DNA from 2 places in the Peribacillus sp. NJ4 genome. Region 1 is predicted to be linked to the other one. Evidence: riboswitches for the same ligand, from Rfam matches in the RefSeq annotation. Region 1 holds a riboswitch; the other holds the start of a gene.
What was found. Region 1 has a riboswitch for glycine ahead of QUF94_RS23760 (amino acid permease). Riboswitches for the same ligand answer to the same signal wherever they lie in the genome.
Positions count from the first base shown of each region.

Region 2: linked by a shared signal. The riboswitch ahead of gcvT (glycine cleavage system aminomethyltransferase GcvT) and the one ahead of QUF94_RS23760 (amino acid permease) in region 1 are both predicted to bind glycine.

Region 1 covers NZ_JAUCFQ010000001.1:4,750,367-4,756,212, forward strand. Annotated here, with positions in the region: gene QUF94_RS23740 (hypothetical protein) at 325-537, shown strand; gene QUF94_RS23745 (BBE domain-containing protein) at 706-801, opposite strand; gene QUF94_RS23750 (hypothetical protein) at 894-1,064, opposite strand; gene QUF94_RS23755 (amino acid permease) at 1,142-2,530, opposite strand; glycine riboswitch at 3,060-3,138, shown strand; gene QUF94_RS23760 (amino acid permease) at 3,348-4,688, shown strand; gene QUF94_RS23765 (DUF3311 domain-containing protein) at 4,979-5,179, shown strand; gene QUF94_RS23770 (sodium:solute symporter family protein) at 5,176-5,846, shown strand, end outside.
Region 2 covers NZ_JAUCFQ010000001.1:1,951,847-1,957,692, reverse strand. Annotated here, with positions in the region: gene gcvPA (aminomethyl-transferring glycine dehydrogenase subunit GcvPA) at 1-1,030, opposite strand, end outside; gene gcvT (glycine cleavage system aminomethyltransferase GcvT) at 1,048-2,154, opposite strand; glycine riboswitch at 2,289-2,372, opposite strand; glycine riboswitch at 2,376-2,463, opposite strand; gene QUF94_RS09820 (DEAD/DEAH box helicase) at 2,838-4,526, shown strand; gene QUF94_RS09815 (YqhG family protein) at 4,504-5,301, shown strand; gene QUF94_RS09810 (YqzE family protein) at 5,347-5,532, opposite strand; gene comGG (competence type IV pilus minor pilin ComGG) at 5,660-5,846, opposite strand, start outside.

The DNA.
Region 1 (5,846 bases):
ACAAGTCACGATATATTTATTGCGATTTCATACAATATGATATTCAAGGAACATAATACTATTTATACAGATGAAAATTTAAGGATTCTAAGTAAATAAAACTAATAATTCCATTCTCTTTCTTCCCGTTTTTCAATCCTAAGGGTGTATCTTTTTTCCGGATTGCCGATAAATTTTGCATAGTTTATTTTAATTGTTTATCCCAATGGACTTGGCAGTTTCAGTCCTTCCTGTCTACGTTATATATTTTTTCTCCTTATAAAAAAGAAAAGAAAGGTCATCCTAATGGAGTAATTCAAATTATGACATAAGGAGAGAAACTACATGCCTCAACAACAAATTGATATCAATCAATTAAATCAAGCAAAAGCAAACGTTACCCTTACGCAAACCTTACTTTCACAAGCAATTGAAAAATCTTCTTCTGATCCAACTTTGGCACAAGAAGCCATTAAACAAGCTGCTCAAGAAATCGCACAAGCCCAACTTTCCGTAAATCAGGTTTACAGTGCAGTACAAGCTCCGCAAGCGGAATGATTTTGGGTATTATCTCGATTAATTGATTCAAAACAAGATGAAAGAGGCCTATATCCAAATTTAGGAATAGGCCTTTTTTTAACGAATGTTTTTGGTCCATCCAAGCTTTTTCACCCCCCCTTATTTAATGGGGGTATGCTTTGAGGGAACTTAAACGTATTGTATGGATCATACATACCTCGTTTTCACTTCTCGAAGCCGTTTGAATTTTTCTCCATAGTACGCAGTTGGCCAATCTTTGATGAGAGTATCCGGCCAATTCACGTAGTCACCGGTAGTAAATGGTGACAAGGCGTGCTTCAGGTCCTTGATCCACCGAATGTTTAGCCTCTCTTCGTCTGGATTGGTCCATGTAGCTAAATACTCCTGGACGATAATGGCATCGCGATAATAAAAAGCCGTTCATTTGGGTCCGCACGACCAGCGGCCCCTATGGATTGGTGCCAAATTGCTGCATTTTCATTTGGAGTATTTTCCAGAAAATGCTTCATCGCAGGTTCACTCGTGAATTCCAACAATTGATCCACAAAGGCAAAAAAAAAGCCCCTCTCAATCAAGAGAAGGGCTTTTTAAAAAGTATTTTAACGCTTTATGCTTTCGTACCTTATCCAGAAATCTCATCATCGGATTTAACATCCAATGGAGTTCGTTTATCCATTTTCAGCAGGTAATAACTTGCTACGACCAAGACTAGGAAAACGATCCCAACAATCAAGGAAATCCTGGTACTCGGATTGACCCACATACCAACCAGCACCATCAGTAAAAAGGCAATTGTCGCATAGTTACTGTAAGGGGCCAACGGCATTTTGAACGGATGTTTTTCCATTTCAACAGCATTTACCTTTCTGAATTTAAGCTCACTGATAAGTAAGACAAACCATGGAATCATCCCGGGTAAAACACTCGCACTGTACACATAAAGGAATAATTGCGGCGGTGCAAGGTAATTCAGGATAACCCCGATGCCCAATCCTAATAATACAGCGATCGTACAATATGCCGGCACTCCATTTTTAGATACTTTTGCAAAGATTTTAGGAGCTTGGCCATTCAATGCTAGAGTGTAAAGCATACGCCCTGCACTGAAAATCCCACTGTTGCATCCAGACATTGCGGCAGTGATTACGACAAAGTTAATGATGCCTGCCGCTGCAGTGATACCGATTTTAGCAAAGGTTGAAACGAATGGACTTCCGATGTCATCCAGTTTATCCCAAGGATAAACCGTCACGATGACGAAGATAGCGCCAATATAGAAAATTAAAATGCGCCATATGATTGATTTGATCGCTTTTGTTACGGTCTTTGTTGGATTTTTCGCTTCTCCGGCTGTGATGCCGATAAGCTCAACGCCTTGATAGGAAGCCACGACAAGGGAAAGCGCAAAGAAGAATCCTGTCCAACCTCCCGTAAAGAAGCCGCCATTTGCCCAAAGATTCGATAATCCAATCGCATCCCCCCCATTCCCTATTCCAAAGAAAATAAGGCCAAGACCGGCAATGATCATCAATATAATCGTAATTATTTTTATAAGCGCAAACCAAAACTCAAATTCCCCGAAAGATTTTACGGAAATGAGGTTGGCCGCCCCCAAGATGATCATGGCGACCACACCTGGTATCCAAGCTGGTAACTCCGGGAACCAATACTGCATATACATTCCAACGGCGATGATTTCGGACATTCCGACGATTACCCATTGAAACCAATTGCTCCAAGCAGTCATATAACCTGCCAAAGGATGTATATAGCTGCTCGCAAAGGTTGCAAAAGAACCTGTAGTCGGTTCTAAATATAGCATCTCCCCCATAGAGCGCATAATGAAAAATATAAATATACCTGCGATGGCATAAGCGAGCATTACAGAGGGCCCGGTCCATTTGATCGTGCTCGCCGATCCCATGAATAACCCAACCCCGATGGTTCCGCCCAAGGCTATCATTTGAATATGACGTGCCTCCAGCCCTCTCTTTAATTCCTTATTTGACATGTTTAACTCCCCCAGATGCAATATTAGCGGCAATGATATTAATATCCTTTCCACCAATCGACTCTCTATTATTATTGCGGTTAAAAATGCTTTATCCTAATCATTTGCATAACACTTTAATTTTGTTTTCTTATCTTATAATAGTAAATATTCTGTAAAAATACAAATGTATTTTTCAAATAAACAGTTGCCAAAAATATCTTGTTGATATTCCCAATCAAAAATTATCATTTTAAAAAAGTGATGATCAGTATTTTATAATAGTGATAGTACAAAAAGAGCAGGAAACAATCACTTCTGATCGGAGCCCATTCAAACCTTCGCAAGTGAATGTTTATAAAAATTTAAACCATTTCAAGAAGTGTTGTAAATGCAAAAATTTGTTGACCTCCGAAAAAATAAATGATAGAATTCCAATATTATTTTATAAGTATAATGAACGATTCAGCAGTGGAAGATTATCACTGACTGACATTTTCACACAACCGCATACAAGCAAGCGATGAACGCTATGGATGACACTATAGCAGGAGCAGCTTCTGGAGAGACTGTACAAGATGCAGCGCCGAAGGATTCACAATCTCAGGCAAAAGGACAGAAGAGTAACGAATGATAAATTGTTATTCTGAACCCTTTAAGAGATTGGTATTATCCAATCTCTTTTTTTATTGTCCACTTTGTGATTGGACGGAAACAACACTCGTGAAAAAAACCATTGGGAAATGCAAGCTGGGCGAAAAATCACGTCCCTCTCTCCAAGACCAAGCAGGTTTGAAATCATTCACTATCAAGACCATAAAAGACGGGGGCGTACGAATTGGCTAAACAGGAATTAAAAAGAGATTTAAAAAATCGTCATGTACAACTGATTGCAATAGGAGGAACCATTGGTACCGGTTTATTTTTAGGATCCGGAAAAGCCATACAATTGGCAGGTCCATCCATCATCTTCTCCTATCTGATAATAGGGATTGCTTTGTTTTTTGTGATGAGGGCCCTAGGCGAATTGCTCTTATCCAATGCAGGGTATACGTCATTCACTGAATTCGCAACCGAATATGTCGGTCCATGGGCTGGCTTCGTGACCGGTTGGACCTATTGGTTCTGTTGGATCATGACCGCAATGGCCGATATCATAGCTGTTGGTGTCTATATACAATACTGGTTCGATATCCCTCAATGGATTCCGGCTCTAATATGCCTGGTCATCCTGTTAGGATTGAACCTATTGACCGTTAAGTTATTTGGCGAATTGGAATTCTGGTTTGCCATCATTAAAGTAATCACAATCATCGCCTTGATCATCGTAGGTATCATCTTATTGATCATCGGCTTCAATACCAATACCGGAACGGTTTCCCTAACGAACCTATGGAACCATGGAGGCATGTTCCCTAATGGAATCTCCGGATTCCTATTATCTTTACAGTTGGTCGTCTTCTCCTTTGTAGGTGTCGAATTGGTCGGGGTTTCCGCAGCAGAAACGGCGAACCCGAGAAAGAACATTCCGTCTGCCATCAATAAAATACCTGTCCGGATTTTACTTTTCTATGTGGGTGCCATATTCGTCATTCTCTGCGTCAACCCATGGACTCAACTGGATTCCACGAGCAGCCCATTTGTAGAGGTCTTTGCGTTAATCGGCATTCCTGTAGCTGCCGGGATCATCAACTTCGTCGTTTTGACATCTGCTGCTTCTGCATGCAACAGCGGTTTATTTTCAACAAGCCGAATACTCTATACGTTAAGCAGGAATGACGAAGCCCCTGCCAAACTGAAAAAATTAAATAAACAGGCTGTTCCAAGCAATGCCTTGTTTACATCAACAATCGTTGTATCACTTGGGGCATTATTAAGCAAACTGATACCGGAACAGGCATTTACCGTTGTGACGACCATCAGTGCCATCTGTTTCATTTGGGTATGGAGCATAATCTTGATCTCCCATATCAAATATTCGAAAACAAGGCCTGACCTAAGAGCCGAATCAACTTTCAAGGCTCCTTTTACACCCTTTATCAATTACGTCATTTTAGGATTATTCCTGTTCATCCTTATCGTTATGCTATTCGCTGAAGCTACACGGCTATCACTGCTCATGACGCCAATCTGGTTCATACTCTTGGTGATACTATATAACTACCAGAAAAAAAGATAGAAAACGGATAAAGCCTTGAACTCAATATGAATTCAAGGCTTTATCCATTTCAACAAACACTTCAACTTTCCATCAGTGGACTCGGTTGCTAAAAATATATCAAGCAACCACATTAAATTTTATATCGAAATAGTGTAAGCTAATATATATCATCGGAACTTGTAAAAGAAGGGAAATCAATCATGTATGAATTTCCCTTCCCCGTTTGGTTCACCCATCCATCAGTGGTATTAAAGAAAAACCCCCATTGGTGGACGTTTCACTTTATTTAATACGGAGGGGTTTGTTTAATGAAGATTATATATATCCTTACTCTAGTTCCTTTCATAGGCATACTAGGATTTCTACCTTTTGTTAATAGAATAGAACCTTATGTATTAGGGATGCCTTTCAATATGTTCTGGATGGCTATGTGGGTGGTCCTTACCTCTGCCATCTTGGGCATCATGTATAAGCTGGATCCCAGGAATCGGGAAGGTGACCAGGAATGAATATTGCTCTCTTAATCATTTTAGCATTTTTACTTCTGTCGATATTTTTAGGCATTCGCTCTTCAAAAGGAAAAGATATGGACTTGGAACAATGGACGGTGGGCGGACGTGGTTTTGGTGCAATATTCGTCTTTCTGCTGATGGCTGGGGAAATCTATACGACCTTCTCCTTCCTTGGCGGCAGCGGCTGGGCTTATGGAAAGGGCGCACCCGCTCTATATGTTCTTATTTACATTACTTTGTCTTACGTATTATCCTATTGGCTCCTTCCGGAAATATGGAAATATGCCAAAGAAAATAAACTGATGTCTCAATCCGATTTCTTTGTAAGCAAATATAAGAGTCCTAGTTTAGGAATTTTGGCTGCGCTTGTCGGTGTGGTGTCGATGATTCCAGTGATCGTCGTGCAGCTGAAAGGTTTGGGGATCATTGTATCAGAAGCTTCTTATGGTGCCATCTCAATGTCTGCGGCGGTTTGGATGGGGGCGATCAGCCTTACCATTTATGTGATGATATCCGGTATACACGGTTCAGTTTGGACAGCAGTCATTAAAGATATCATGATGATTGCCATTATAGGATTCTTAGGGATTTATCTGCCCATTCATTACTTTGGTGGATTTCAGCCGATGTTTGAAGCGATTGATTCGGCAAAACCCGGTTTTCT
Region 2 (5,846 bases), 2.8 Mb from region 1:
TCATTGCAACAGAAGCTGCCAAGGCGTTCAACGCTTGATTGGAACAAATGTTGGATGTGGCCTTATCACGGCGAATGTGCTGCTCACGAGCTTGAAGCGTCAGCACAAAACCCCTTTTTCCATTTTCATCCACTGTTTGACCGACGAGTCTGCCCGGAACTTTCCGTACAAGTTTATTCGTAACGGCAAAATATCCACAATGAGGTCCACCGAATGCTGCTGGAATGCCGAATGGCTGAGCATCCCCCGTTACGATATCTGCACCGAGGGCACCAGGGGATGTCAAGGCTCCCAGTGCAAGCGGATTACTGGAAACGATAAACATGGACTTGACGCCATGAATGATTTCTTCCATTTCTTTCAATGGCTCGATACGGCCAAAAAAGTTCGGATATTGCACAATCACTCCTGCAATATCATCTTTCACCAACTCCCTTAAGGCGGCCATATCCGTCACACCGTCTTTATAAGGAATTTCGATCACTTCCACGCGTTGTCCTTTCGCATAGGTCTTAACAACTTCTCTTGATTCAGGATGAACCGTCCCTGAAATGAGAATCTTCTTGCGTCGTGTCTGACCTGAAGCAAGCATGGCTGCTTCAGCTAGCGCTGTCCCGCCGTCATACATGGAGGAGTTAGCCACATCCATACCCGTCAATTCACAAATCATCGTTTGATATTCAAAGATGGCCTGAAGCTCGCCCTGTGAAATTTCAGGCTGATAGGGTGTATAAGCCGTATAAAACTCAGAACGGGAAAGAACATGATCGACGATGACCGGTGCATAATGGTCATAGACACCCGCACCAAGGAAGGAAGCATAGTTTTTAAGATCCGCATTCTTGGCAGCAAGCTTTGATAATTCTTTCATTAAGGCAGGTTCCGATTTAGCGGGCTTGATATCGTATTCGCCTTGAAAACGAACACTTTCAGGGATATCATTGAAAAGTTCTTCAACAGTAGGTACACCTATCACTTCAAGCATTTCTTGTTTATCTTGCTCTGTCATGGGTAAATAACGATGTTTCATCTAATGACCATTCCCCTCTATTTACGTGGTTTTTTATAAAAAGGTGTTTGTATGATAACGGCTTTCAAACGTTTGGATCGAATTTCCACTTCGACTTCCGCATCCAGCACCGAAAATTCCTTATCGATAAGTGCCAACCCTACGTTCTTCTTCAACGTTGGTGATTGGGTACCAGTCGTGACCTCGCCAATGACTTTGTCCCCGCTGTAGACCTTATACCCATGACGTGGAATGCCACGGTCAATCATTTCAATTCCCACAAGCTTGCGGGGAGCCCCTTTCTCCTTTTGTTCAGAAAGAACGGCTTTCCCGAAAAAATCTGCTTCCTTATCCACTTTTACCGCAAAACCGATCCCGGCCTCTATTGGGGTGATGTCCGCTGAAAGTTCCTGCCCATACAGCGGAAGTTTCGCTTCAAAACGCAGGGTATCACGAGCACCTAAACCAATCGGCTGAATCCCTTCTTCCTTTCCGGCATCCAGAATCGCCTTCCAAAGGGCAGGACCGTTTTCACTGTCGCTATATATCTCAAAACCATCTTCACCAGTATATCCGGTACGGGATACCATCGTGGAGATACCATTTATCATGACATTTTCCTTGAACTTGAAAAATCCAATTTCACTTAAGGCAGTATTTTCTGATAGTTTTTGTAATATCTTCTCTGCAGATGGCCCTTGAAGTGCTAGCTGTGTATAGTGACTCGATACATTCGTGATTTGGACATCTTCCGGTAGATTAGCTTGCAGCCAATCGAAATCTTTATCTGTATTCGCTGCGTTGACCACGAGCAGATAGTCGTCTTCAGCCCTCTTATAAACGATGAGATCATCAACAGTCCCGCCGTTTTCATAGCACATAGCCGTATATTGGGCACCGCCCTGTTGTAGCTTTGATATATCATTAGTCATCATCTTCTGTAAAAAGGAAAGGCTCCCAGGACCCTTAACATCAACTTCCCCCATGTGGGAAACATCGAATAACCCCGCTTTTGTACGTACGGCTTCATGTTCGTCCTTTATACCCGAAAATTGGACAGGAAGTTCCCAACCGCCAAAATCGATCGTTTTACCGCCGCATTCACGATAAACTTCAAATAGTGGTGTTCTTTTTAAATTGGTCAAAAAATGACCCCCCTCAGATTTTTTAATTTAAATGGCTTCATTATCAAAGCTTCTTGTCATTACGCATCAGATATCCTGATTCATGATGTGAAAAAAGCACAAAAAAGGACAGAGAAAGCCCGTTTGAGCTTTTTCTCTGTCCTGAAACCTGAAAGTTTACCTATATAATAGGTTTTCCCCTTTGGTGGCCGTCCCAAAATGGGCGGCGCTCTCCAGAGTTGCGTCCAATAAGAGTTCTTTTGCCTGAGAGATTCACTGCTAAGTTTGCTCCTTCGGCGCTACATCCGTAGTCTCTCCCCTTATCTTCACCCGCATATAAATGGTCTACCAATGAAAGTAAGCGAATAAGCCCTAAGCATTAGTAAAACCTTTGAGCATCATGGAATGCATTCTCTGCCAACTCTCCTAAAACTTCAGGAACCATTTGAATGATCTCCTTCAGTATCTTGGATAAAATAGGAGCCTGTAGCGCATACTAAGAAAACGCGAACTGCAAAACCGAAATACAAAGATTCTTTACAGCGTTTGGAAATTGGAATTTTCTAAATATACTTATATCCTACCCTAAGAAACTTATCTCTGCAATATCTTTTGAGGAGAAATATTTTTCTTACTTCACATATGAAATGTTCGGGTTTTGACCTTTTATTAAGGAAATTATGATTTAAGAGGGAGTTATTTCTATGAAAATCAATATATCCTTCAATTCTGAATGGAATGACGAGTTTCTGCAAAAGATGGAAAATGATGGTCCATGGGGAAATTGGGAGCTTTATAAGTTGGCGGTTCAAATGGAGGAAAATCTCATCATCCCTGATTTTGAGGGATTACAGGCGCCCAAGCACCTTCCGCAGTTAACCCCGCTCCCCCACCAATTGGAAGCAGCAAAGCAAGTGGTGGAAAAGATGAATGGAAAGGCCATTTTAGCTGATGAGGTAGGGCTCGGAAAAACAATTGAAGCCGGCTTGATCCTAAAAGAATATATGATTAGAGGCCTTGTAAAAAAAGTATTGATCCTTGTACCGGCCTCACTTGTCACACAATGGGCTTTTGAATTGAATACCAAGTTTCATATTCCGGCAGTCGTTCAGAGAAAAAGTTATGTTTGGGACTCCTGTGATGTGGTCATTTCATCCATTGATACAGCGAAACGCGATCCACATCGTGAAATCATTTTCAATCAGGAATATGACTTCATCATTATTGACGAAGCTCATAAACTTAAAAATAATAAGACGAAGAACTATGAATTCGTCCAAAATCTGAAAAAGAAATTTTGTTTACTCCTGACAGCTACTCCCATTCAAAATAAAGTCGAGGAAATTTTCCACCTCGTTTCGTTATTGAAACCAGGCCACTTGGGAAATGCCTCACTCTTTTCGGAAAAATATAAAGGGAAAGGCCGGAACATAATTGAAGATGAACACCTAAAGGAACTGGTCAACACTGTTATGATACGAAACCGGCGGGCCGATACTGGTATTGAATGGACAAAAAGGCATGTGGAAACCATCACCATTGAATTTTCTCCAACCGAGCAGGCATTGTACGATGCCGTTTCCAAATTCAAGCCTATTTCGGATGGAACAAAAGGAAGCGCTTTTTCAGCTCTCACTCTCCAAAGGGAAGCCTGCAGCAGCAGGGAGGCAGTCTTTTATACTTTAAAAAATATGAAAGCAAAATACGACCAGCCTTCCCCTGACTTTTTGGCAAAGCTTGATGATTTATTTTCTAAAGTGAACGAAACGGTTCAGAACTCCAAAGCTGAAAAAGCTTTGGAACTGATCAAGAAAATTGATGACAAAGTGATTATCTTTACCGAATACCGAGCGACCCAGCTTTATCTGCAATGGTACCTGCAACAGAATGGGATTTCTTCAGTCCCTTTCCGAGGCGGATTTAAGCGTGGAAAGAAAGACTGGATGCGCGAATTATTCCAAAAGAAAATACAGGTATTAATCGCAACCGAAGCCGGCGGGGAAGGGATAAACCTTCAGTTTTGCCATCACTTGATTAATTTTGACCTGCCATGGAACCCCATGAGACTCGAGCAAAGAATTGGGCGGATTCACCGGCTTGGTCAGGAAGAAGATGTCATGATTTATAACTTTGCCACGAAAAATACAGTTGAAGAACATATTCTGAAGTTACTATACGAAAAAATTAATTTATTTGAAAAAGTAATTGGTGAACTGGATGATATTCTAACCAAACTGGAAATTAACAACATTGAAGAATACTTAATTGATGTAGTCGGCGAGTCCAAAACAGAGGGCGAAATGAAAATCAAGATGGATAATTTTTCATCGTTAATTCAATTCGCTCAATCCATGAAGGAAGGTGAGGTTCATGCAGCAACGGGAAATTCATGATTTTTTATTAACTTACTTTAAAGCCAATGATTGTGAAATACTGGATAATACACCCACCCACCTTACCGTTCAACTGACAATTGAAATGGATAAAGAATTAATGAACAGACCCTTTTATTGGCACTATCTAGAAAAAACGGGTGGCATTCCGAACCCAGCCCAGATGACTTTCATTACCGACCCAGAACATTCTCCACCCGATTTAAAGGGAGAAATGATTCATTTTGGCTCCCCTCGCCTTCATCAAATTATTCAATCAACAAAAAATCTGGCAGGGTATACTAGACTTTTTGAGGATACTCCTCCATCAAAAGGCGGGAATAATCCATTGTTTCCTTGGCTAACCCTTAATGTGAAAATATCCTATCAATGCGATCGTAAAAAAGATACATTTATGTCCATCGGATTGAATTTAATCTCAGGCGAGATCATGGAAAGCTTTCACCATCGGGTTTTACCGGTTAAGGTCACCCCAAAAATTCCGGATTATTCCTTTACGCTTTCACCGCTCATCATGCCCAAGAGTGGATTGGCAAGACTGGATACATACATCAGAACCAGTTTCGAGGATGATGACCATTCTTGGGCGGAAGAAGCAATGCTTCGCTGGCAGAATGACTTGAATTTATTGGAGCATTTTTACAAGGATATGGACGAAAAAAGTGAGAGCTATTTTACCGAAAAAGAAGCCTTAAAAGCACAATATGAACCGAACATCCGAATATCCATCATCAATGGAGGTTTATTTTACCTTTCAGATAGGGCGTTGGGATAGGATCCTTAATAAAAAAGCAGATGTCCTAATTTAAGGACATCTGTTCTATTTCTTGATATTTTTCCTTAAGAACATCGACAAAGCAAAAGGGACAATGCCAAACCAATGGGACATACCATGGTTTTTATCCTCTTTTCTATGACGTCGCTTTTCTTTTCGTTCTTTTTTGGTCAGATTAAAATATTCGACAAGCTGTTGCGTCAGATATTTAATATAAGCGTTTGTAGACATATAAAAATCACCCTAAACAAAGTATGCCCGGTTTACGCTTGTTTTATTCCTTCACTTGTTCCCTAAACACGCGAATCTATCGCTTGAACATGATTGAACCTTTATAAAAGACTGTGTATTTTACGTATTACACAGCCTGCTTTTCTATCCATTGTATCACTCGCCCCGCTTCTGTATCGTATTGAATGATGACCCTACCCCTTCGGTCATTTTTAGTCGTCGATGAAAATTCTATATAGACGTAAGGACCGTCTTCCTCCATTAAGGAATATCGCACCGTACCATTGGGGTATAAAATTTCCCCCTGGATGATT